3 regions of the Aeribacillus sp. SP014 genome follow, and region 2 is predicted to be linked to each of the others. Evidence: riboswitches for the same ligand, from Rfam matches in the RefSeq annotation. Region 2 holds a riboswitch; each other region holds the start of a gene.
What was found. A riboswitch is a leader RNA that binds a small molecule or an ion and turns the genes downstream of it on or off. The one in region 2 is predicted to bind S-adenosylmethionine.
Positions count from the first base shown of each region.

Region 1: it holds a riboswitch for S-adenosylmethionine, as region 2 does, so the genes downstream of both, metK (methionine adenosyltransferase) here and ACVIJU_RS04665 (2,3-diketo-5-methylthiopentyl-1-phosphate enolase) in region 2, are expected to answer to the same signal.
Region 3: it holds a riboswitch for S-adenosylmethionine, as region 2 does, so the genes downstream of both, ACVIJU_RS15985 (bifunctional homocysteine S-methyltransferase/methylenetetrahydrofolate reductase) here and ACVIJU_RS04665 (2,3-diketo-5-methylthiopentyl-1-phosphate enolase) in region 2, are expected to answer to the same signal.

Region 1 covers NZ_JBSRXI010000001.1:3,361,150-3,364,427, forward strand. The annotation lists gene ACVIJU_RS16430 (gamma carbonic anhydrase) at 1-137, shown strand, start outside; gene ACVIJU_RS16435 (phosphatase PAP2 family protein) at 309-839, shown strand; gene metK (methionine adenosyltransferase) at 889-2,094, opposite strand; SAM riboswitch class I at 2,300-2,491, opposite strand; gene pckA (phosphoenolpyruvate carboxykinase (ATP)) at 2,760-3,278, shown strand, end outside.
Region 2 covers NZ_JBSRXI010000001.1:941,846-945,123, forward strand. The annotation lists gene ACVIJU_RS04655 (YfkD famly protein) at 1-413, shown strand, start outside; gene yfkAB (radical SAM/CxCxxxxC motif protein YfkAB) at 470-1,591, opposite strand; SAM riboswitch class I at 1,761-1,866, shown strand; gene ACVIJU_RS04665 (2,3-diketo-5-methylthiopentyl-1-phosphate enolase) at 1,945-3,168, shown strand; gene ACVIJU_RS04670 (2-hydroxy-3-keto-5-methylthiopentenyl-1-phosphate phosphatase) at 3,165-3,278, shown strand, end outside.
Region 3 covers NZ_JBSRXI010000001.1:3,258,244-3,261,521, reverse strand. The annotation lists gene ACVIJU_RS15985 (bifunctional homocysteine S-methyltransferase/methylenetetrahydrofolate reductase) at 1-1,529, opposite strand, end outside; SAM riboswitch class I at 1,638-1,759, opposite strand; gene ACVIJU_RS15980 (YajQ family cyclic di-GMP-binding protein) at 1,861-2,352, opposite strand; gene ACVIJU_RS15975 (HPr family phosphocarrier protein) at 2,497-2,775, opposite strand; gene ACVIJU_RS15970 (DUF3941 domain-containing protein) at 3,118-3,249, opposite strand.

The DNA.
Region 1 (3,278 bases), 2.4 Mb from region 2:
CTTTAGCATTCGGAAGACCCGCCAAAGTGATTAGAGAATTAACAGAAGAAGATCTTCAAGATATGGAACGCATCCGTCGCGAGTATATCGAAAAAGCTCAATATTATAAAAATATTGCTCGTATGAACAACATATAAATTGCTTATAAAAACATTTTAAAACTTTCTCTTTCAAATGTCATTCTTTACCGGGCAGCTTCATGTATTTTTAAAATTTTGTAAAATTTTTATTAGATTTGTTGAAGTTTACATAAATATGAGAGAAAATTTTTTTAAGAATTTTTGCTTTTTGAAAAGAGGAACTTTAACATGGGCAGACTGCTGAATCAGCTTTACCAATTTGAGTGCAAGTTGTTCAAACTGATTAATTCGCATTTTGAACGAAAAGGACTGAATGTTTATTTTCGGTATATTACTCATTTAGGAGGGGCTGTTTTTTCAATTGCAACATGTTTAATGCTGATGTTATTTTTTAATGAACCTGTAAAAACTGTTGCCTTGGCAAGTTCAGCTGCACTTTTTTTCAGTCATATTCCGGTTTTCATTGTGAAAAGAATTTATCCACGCAGACGGCCTTATCTTACATTATTTGAAACAAAAGTGTTAGAAAATCCGTTAACTGACCATTCATTTCCTTCTGGACATACGACAGCTGTATTTTCAGTGGCAACACCATTTTTGCTCTTTTTTCCAGCCTTAACATGGATTTTGCTTCCTCTCGCATTCAGTGTGGCACTATCAAGAATTTTTCTTGGCCTACACTACCCTTCAGATGTGCTGGCGGGAATAGTTCTAGGAGCTTCAGCAGGCACCATCTGTTTTGTCGCATTCGGACCATAAAAGCAAAAAGGTGTCTAATGCATGCATCGCATTGGACACCTTTTTTATTTTACAAATATTGATGAGCCTGTTCGCGCAAAGCTTCCGCTTTATCTGTGCGTTCCCATGGCAAATCTAGATCGTTGCGTCCGAAATGACCGTAAGCAGCTGTCTGTTTGTAAATCGGGCGGCGCAAGTCAAGCATTTTTATAATGCCAGCTGGGCGCAAATCAAAGTTATTGCGAATTAATTCAACTAAAACATCTTCGCTTACTTTGCCAGTACCGAACGTATCAACAGAAATAGAGACAGGTTTCGCCACACCAATTGCATAGGCCAGCTGAACCTCGCATTTGTCTGCAAGTCCGGCTGCGACAATATTTTTCGCTACATAACGAGCCGCATAAGCTGCAGATCGGTCTACCTTCGTCGGATCTTTTCCTGAGAAAGCTCCTCCGCCATGGCGCGCATAGCCTCCGTAAGTATCGACAATGATTTTTCGTCCCGTTAATCCTGCATCTCCTTGTGGTCCGCCAATAACGAAACGTCCGGTAGGGTTGATGAAATATTTTGTTTCTTCATCGATCAGTTCTTTTGGCACAACCGGATCAATTACTTTTTCTTTAATATCCTGCTTAATTTGTTCTAAAGTTGCCTCCGGATGGTGTTGAGTCGATATGACAATTGTGTCAATTCTAACCGGCTGTTCATTTTCATCATATTCTACCGTAACTTGCGTCTTTCCGTCCGGACGCAAATAAGGAATTTCTTCGCTTTTTCTAACTTCTGTAAGCCGGCGTGAAAGCTTATGGGCAATGGAAATCGGGAGAGGCATTAATTCCTTCGTTTCATTGCATGCAAAACCGAACATTAACCCTTGATCTCCAGCGCCAATCGCTTCAATTTCTTCATCAGTCATTTGTCCTTCTCGCGCTTCTAAAGCTTTATCCACCCCTGCAGCAATATCGGGTGATTGCTCATCAATTGATGTTAAAACAGCACAAGTTTCAGCATCAAAACCGTATTTAGCTCTCGTATAGCCGATCTCTTTGACCGTTTCTCGCACAATTTTTGGTATATCCACATACGTGCTTGTCGTAATTTCTCCACTGACTAATACAAGTCCGGTGGTGACAGATGTTTCGCAAGCTACACGTGCGTTCGGATCTTTTTCTAAAATGGCATCTAAAATCGCATCTGAAATTTGGTCGCAAATTTTGTCCGGATGCCCTTCCGTTACGGATTCAGATGTAAACAGACGGCGCTTTTTTGTCATTTACTGCTTCCTCCTCAAACTTAAAATGATGTTTATGGAGTGCTACACTCCTTGACATTGACACGGAACTCATTCCCTCACCACTGTTGTAAACATATCAAAATTGCGTACGATAAGAAAAACTTGGCTAAACGAGATTTCTCTTATACATAGAAAAAACCTTCCCTGCCAGAGGAAAGGTTGTTATAAACATCATTGCCTTTCACTCTTATCGTTCAAGGATATAACCTTGCATCAGGTTAGCACCATTGCTCGTCTATGAATATGGAATTCTTTCGCATCATGTTGTATGTCCATAGAATACCGGGATTTTGAAAGCCATATTCTACTGTCTTCTTTCAACGAGCCGGTTGCTGGGCTTCATAGGGCCTGTCCCTCCGCCAACTCGGGATAAGAGTATCCGTTCAAATGTATATCATACAGGAGCAAAAAAGTACTTGTCAACAATAAATAAAGCTTCTCTGTAATTTTCCAAATCATCTGATATCCATTATTTCAGTATCAGCTGATCAATCATGATTCGTATGATGCCCAAAAATGAAGGCAAAATATATAGTAAAAACATTATTTTCAGAAATCGATAAATAGGATGGATTATTTTCGTGAATGTGTTATACTATTTCTATAAAACCATTTCAAATATGCAAAAAAAGGATGGTATGTATATGAATATTGTAGATGTATCAAATGAATTAGCTTCGTTGATCAGCGGACCAAATGCATATCATAATTTACCAGTCGCACGGCTTGTAGAAAAAGTTTTAGCTAGGAAAGAAGGCTTTTTAACAAATACAGGTGCAGTTTCGGTTACAACAGGCAAATATACCGGCCGGTCACCAGAAGATAAATTCATCGTTGAAGAAGATTCTGTCAAGCATTTAATTGATTGGGGACCCGTCAACAAGCCAATTTCATCAGAAGTTTTTGAAAAACTGTACTTAAAAGTCATACAATATTTAAAAAATAGAGATGAAATTTATGTTTTTAACGGATTTGCCGGAGCTGACAAAAAATATCGTCTTCCAATTCAAGTGGTCAATGAATTGGCGTGGCAAAATTTATTTGCTCGCCAACTGTTTATCCGTCCGAAAAGCCAAGACGATTTAAAGGAGCATAAAAATCCGTTTACGATTGTTTCCGCTCCTTCCTTTAAAGCAGATCCAGCTGTGGATGGAACGAACTCA
Region 2 (3,278 bases):
ACAATCGAGGCGGTAAGTCGCCCGTTCAAATTAGCTATAAACAGGAGGCACAAAAACGGGTAAAAGGAGGATTAACCGCTAGAATTTCTGATCATAAAGATGTCAAAAAATTGATGCTGATGAAGGCGGCAAAGAAATCGAAAATGCCGCTAGCATTTGAAACAATTGTCGGCTTCGGGACGAAAAAAAATCAAGTATATAATATCCCGCCGAAAAAAATGGGGTATTTATACGCATACGTTCCCGCTGTCAACGAAAAAGGAAAAGTCACTTACGGAGAAGTGTATTTAATGTTAAGGGGAAGCAAGAAGCAAATTGTTGTCAAAAATGTTACGCAACAAGGCATTGGAGCATGGATTCCTGTGCAGGATCGGGCATCCTTCCACTTTCTTATTACCAATCAGCCTAGATAATAGAAAAGGGCGGGCGAAAGGCAAATATATTGCCGAAAGAAGCCCAAGCCCTTTTATTATATGCGCGCTTTTCTTTTTGTAAAATCTAAGTCTCGGTAATAACTATTTTTCACTAAAAGATTCGGTCCAAGACACGCTACGTTTGGACAATGGCAATTCAGCTGTTGGGCAATCGGGGATTGCATCCATTTTTCATAGGCTGATAAAAGAGTATCTTTTTTGATGTTTCCAAGCGGCGGTACATCGCCGAAATCTGTCACAATAATGTCCCCTGTAAAAATATTGACATTGAGACGGGATCTGCCGTCAGGGTCATTTCGAACAGTCACGTTTTTGCTTTCTCTCAATCGCTTCAGCAATGCTAAATCTTCCTCATTGTCGCTGCAAGCGTAAAACGGGAGTGTTCCAAACAGCATCCACACTGATTCGTCGCGGATATCCAAGAGCTTATGAATTGCTTCGCGTATCTCATCCAAGCTGAGCGTTTCAAGATTGCTAGCGAAATCACTTGGATACATTGGATGCACCTCATGGCGTTGACATTTCATTTCGTCTACAATTTGTCTATGGATTTTTTCAAGATGAGGAACCGTCCGTTTATTCAGCATCGTCTCCGCTGAAACAATTACTCCCGCTTCAGCCAGAGCTCTAGAGTTTTCAATGATTCGTTCAAAATATTTTGCGCGTTCTTTATATGGAGGCTTCTTTTTCATCATTGCAAATCCGGCTTCAACAAAATCATCGACTGTTCCCCAGTTATGGGAAATATGCAAAACATCTAAATACGGGATAATTTTTTCATAGCGTTTCAAGTCCAATGTTAAATTGGAATTGATTTGGGTTCGTATCCCGCGTTCATGTGCGTATTTTAAAATGGGAACGACATAATTTTCCACAGATTTTATCGAAAGCATCGGCTCCCCGCCGGTAATCGAAAGGGATCGCAATGTCGGCACTTCGTCTAGCCTTTTTAAAAGTAAATCGAGCGGCAGCCCTTCAGGATCTTTCGGAGATAAAGTGTATCCTACAGCGCAATGCTCACATCGCATATTGCAGATTGTAGTGGTGGTAAATTCTATATTTGATAATGTTAATTCACCGTATTCCTTCATATCTAAATAAGCTTCCCAAGGGTCATAGGAAGGAGTAATCTTTTTGAGGGTTGTATAAGTTTCCATAAAAATCATTTCTCCTTTAATTAAACTGCACCATTAAATAATTGTAGCATGCCATCAGAAAAATGTAAGCGAATTTGAATCGAATATGATGTAAAAAAGTGTTGACAGAGGGGAAGGATAGTGGCATAATCCAAGTAACCGAATAAGAATTATAAAGTTAATAATAAAACTCTTATCAAGAGCAGGTGGAGGGATGAGCCCAATGAAGCCCGGCAACCGACTCATATGATGAGCACGGTGCTAATTCTCCCAACAGAGATGTTGAAAGATAAGAAGTTGTTTTGACAAAAAACCTCTTCTTATTGAAGAGGTTTTATTTATATAAAAAAATCTGAATGAAGAGGATTGAAAAAATGGGTCACGTAACAGCAGTATACCAAATCATTGCGAAACGAGAAGATTTAGAAAAAAAAGCAGAAGGCATTGCTCTTGGATTAACGGTAGGTTCGTGGACTGACCTTCCTCTTTTAGTGCAAGAGCAGTTAAAAAAGCATAAAGGACAAGTGGTTGAGATAAAAGAAACAGGCGAGGATCCATCCTCCGGCAAAACGATTGCACAGCTTCACATTCGCTTTCCGGGAGAAAACTTTTCTAAAGACATTCCTGCCATCTTAACGACAACTTTTGGAAAATTATCACTAGATGGAGAAATAAAATTACTAGATTTGCAGTTTGACGATGAGATCTTTCGGTATTTTCCAGGTCCTCGATTTGGAATTCAGGGGTTACGAGAAAAACTTGGCGTTTACGACAGACCGTTAGTGATGAGCATCTTTAAAGGTGTAATTGGACGTGATATGGATTACCTTCTTGCCCAATTGCGGGAGCAGGCTCTCGGGGGCGTCGACTTAGTAAAGGATGACGAAATACTTTTTGAAAATTCGCTCACATCATTTGAAACAAGAATAAAGGAAGGCAAAAAAGTTCTTGATAACGTGTATCAAGAAAAAGGGCACCGAACTTTGTATGCGGTCAATTTGACGGGAAAAACATTTGAATTGAAAGATAAGGCAAGAAAAGCAAAAGAATTAGGTGCCGATATTTTGCTATTTAATGTTTTTACATATGGCCTCGATGTGCTGCAAGCATTAAGGGAAGATGATGAAATCGCCCTCCCAATTATGGCTCATCCGGCGTTTAGCGGATCGTTTACTTCATCCGAAAAATATGGGCTCTCTCATTCCTTATTGCTTGGAAAATTGATAAGAATTGCTGGAGCAGATTTTTCGTTGTTCCCTTCACCATATGGCAGCGTTGCATTGGAGCGTGACAAAGTTTTAAAAGTGAAAGAAGAATTGGTGAAGGAATCAGTTTTAAAACCAGTTTTTCCTGTTCCATCTGCTGGCATTCACCCGGGTCTTGTTCCCATTTTAATTCATGATTTTGGAAAAGATTGTGTCATTAATGCAGGAGGCGGTGTTCACGGTCACCCGCAAGGTGCTCAGGGTGGAGGAAAAGCTTTCCGTCAGGCAGTTGACGCTGTTTCCCGGGGTGTTCCCCTTAATGAAGCAGCTGAAGACATAGAATTACAAGAAGCAATTCGGCTCTGGGGATGGAAGGAGGCACCGTCCAATTGAAGCCAGTAATATTTTGTGATTTTGATGGAACGGTGACAAAAAAAGATAACATCGTTAGCATCATGAAGCGTTTCGCTCCAAAAGAGTGGGAGCAATTGAAGGATGGCGTC
Region 3 (3,278 bases), 2.3 Mb from region 2:
TATACTTCTTCGATCAGCTTCTCCGAGTAGAGCGGCTGCGTAATAAAATAATCGGCTCCGCAGCTGATTTTTTTCTCAAGTCTCTGAACTGCGCGATCAAGATGTCTTACGTTCGGATTGAAGGCGGCGGCTACAGTAAAGTTTGTTTTTTGACCAAGTGATTTTCCGGAGTATGACAAACCTTCATTAAATTGCTTAATTAAGCTGATTAAATCAAACGATGATAAATCATAGACAGAGGTTGCACCCGGAAAATCACCGATTTTGGACGGGTCGCCGGTGACCGCTAAAATATCGTGCAGGCCAAGCGTATGCAGCCCCATTAAATGGGATTGAATGCCGATTAAATTTCTGTCACGACATGTTAAATGAACGAGCGGGCGAAGCTGGAAACGGCTTTTCACAATATTTGCGCAAGCAACATTGCTGATTCTTGGTGTAGCAAGGGAATTATCCGCAAGCGTAATTGCATCAATCCCCGCTTTTTTCAACGCTTTTGCTCCTGTTAAAAATTTTTCCAAGCCGAGCGTTTTCGGCGGGTCCAATTCTACAATCACTGAGCGTCTGTTTTTTGCAATATCTGGGAGAGGAGTTTCTTGACTTTCTTTCATAGGTAAAACATGAATTGGAACATTTCGTTCTTTTACTTCTTTCTCTGTGACAGGAGGGAGGTTTGATACAGCTTCAGCCATTGCCCGAATATGTTTCGGCGCGGTTCCGCAGCATCCGCCGAGAAGCCGGACACCTTGTTTTCGGAATTGAAGAGCCGCTTCATAAAAATAGTGTTCATCTGATTCATAAACTAATCTTCCGTTTTCATACCTTGGCAGGCTGCCGTTTGGAAAAGCGGATAAAAAGGCATGTTCAAACAGCGGCACTTCTTCCAGAGATTGCAGCATATGATAAGGGCCTAAACGGCAATTGAGGCCGACAATATCTGCACCAAGTTCTTCAAGCATTTTCAAACCGTCTGCCAATCTTGTTCCATTTTGAAAGACGCCTTGTTCGTGCAAAGAAACATTTGTGATAATGGGCAAATCCGTTTCTTTTCTAGCTATTTGCAAAACGGTTTTCAGTTCTTCCAAGTCGTAATAGGTTTCTAAAATAATGCCATCTACGTTTTCGGATAAAAGGACATGAAGCTGCTCACGAAAATTTTCGGCAATGTCAGATAGCGTGAAGGCGCTTTTTTGAAACGAACGGATGCCGCCGATTGTTCCGATGACATACCCTTTGTTTTCCGCTTTTTGTAACGCCCTCTTTGCAAGTTCAACCCCTTTTTGGTTGATGATCTTTATATCATCTTCCAGCCCATATCTGGCAAGCTTTATGCGATTGGCGCCGTATGTATTTGTTTGAATAACAGTTGCGCCTGCGTCTAAATAGGCTGAATGAATCCGTTCTATTTCTTCCGGTTTTGAAACGTTTAGCTCATCAAAGCATCTGTCTATTCCGAATGAGTATAGTAGAGTCCCCATTGCTCCGTCGGCAATTAATATATGATTCTGTAAATCTTGTAAAAGCCCCATAAAAAGTCCTCCAATCAAATGAAATAGGCGCCTGCAAGGAGGCGAACACCTATATAAAAAAGAAAAGCCTTCTAAGAAGAAGACTTTTTCTTGAACATTTTCCCCTTCTTCTTATCTTCCGAGCGCAAATTTACGCATCGCTGGATTTAGCACCTTGGTACCCAAAGTTTTTGGGTAATCCGGTTGCTGAAGGTTCATCGGGCCAGTCCCTCCGCTTCTCTTGATAAGAACGCTTTACCGTATGAAATTTTAAAACAACGGATTAATCCTAATTTAACGAATTTTATCAAAATAATCAATATAAAATTTCAATTTTGTGAACAGGGCAAAGCTAGCGAAAATTAATAAATTGTACGTCGATCGGCAAGTCGGCGCTTTTCACAGCTGCAATCACTTTTTGCAAATCGTCCTTGCTTTTGCCGCTTACCCGGACTTGGTCGTCTTGAATTTGGCTTTTTACTTTTAGCCCGGTATTTTTGATCAGCGCATTGATCTTTTTCCCGTTTTCTTTGTCAATTCCGTTGACAAGTTTGGCTCTTTGTCTGACAGTGCCTCCTGAAGCCTTTTCGATTTTCCCGTACTGAATATTCTTGGTTGCGACACCGCGTTTAATCATTTTGCTTACTAATACATCTTTTAGTTGATTCAGCTTATATTCATCGTCAGAGATTAGCACAAGCTCATCTTTTTCTAGGGATATATCGCTTTTAGATCCTTTGAAATCATATCTGTTTACAATTTCTTTTTTCGCCATTTGAATGGAATTGTTCACTTCGGCAATATCCACTTTTGAGACGATGTCAAATGAATTCTCCTTAGCCAACTTTTTACCTCCAATAACGTTATTTACATTCATTATAGTGAATGTCGTTCAGTTGAACAACTCTTTTAGGGGTTCCTCGCAAATTAAATGAAAAAACCGTTACTTAAAGCAACGGCAAGGAAATTAATATCTGCTTAAATGCAATTAAGCTAAAGATGTCGCTTTAGAACATTTAGGGGAAAGAAAGTCTTGTAAGTTTTTTACTGCTTCGAGCGAATCTTCTCCTTCAGCGCTGATGACTACATGACCTTCTAAAAAGGCGGAAAAACCGAGCATGCTTAAAACGCTTTTCGCATTTAATTGGAGCTTTTTTGTTTGGAATAAAATGTAGCTGTTAAATTTAATCGCTTCATGGACAAGGGAAATGACATATTCCGGCTCCATCTCTTTTGTAAGATACACGGAAATTTCATGTTTCTTCATTGTGCCACCTCTTGTATACTTATTTTACAATATCTTACATTAATAAAGGATAGATTCCCACATGTTTGTCATTTCCTCTTACATATAAAAAAATGACCTCCGCTTTCGAATATGGAAACGTTCTGGATTTCTCTGTTTTTTAATGAAATGAATGGTCTAATCAAATTGAAAGTTATTGCCCCGCCCATGTTTTATTAGACAAAAATGAAAACAAAAGCTAGAGAAAAGATGCATACTGTAAGATAAGAAAGCGTCTTTTTCTTTCAGAACGTCTGGATAGAAGAAGTGGAAGACTCGCCTTTAGAGATATTTCAAAAAAAGAAAAAGCCCGACAGGCGGGCATTATAAATGATCCGTTTTCTTTGAGTATTGCCGTTTTCCAAGCTCTCGATTTTTTTCCTTCAATAGATTTTTTTCGTGTCGTTTTGCATTGTTGTCTACAGCTTTTTTATCATTATCGCTTGTTTTGGACATTCAGGAAGCTCCTTTCAATACTGTTATAT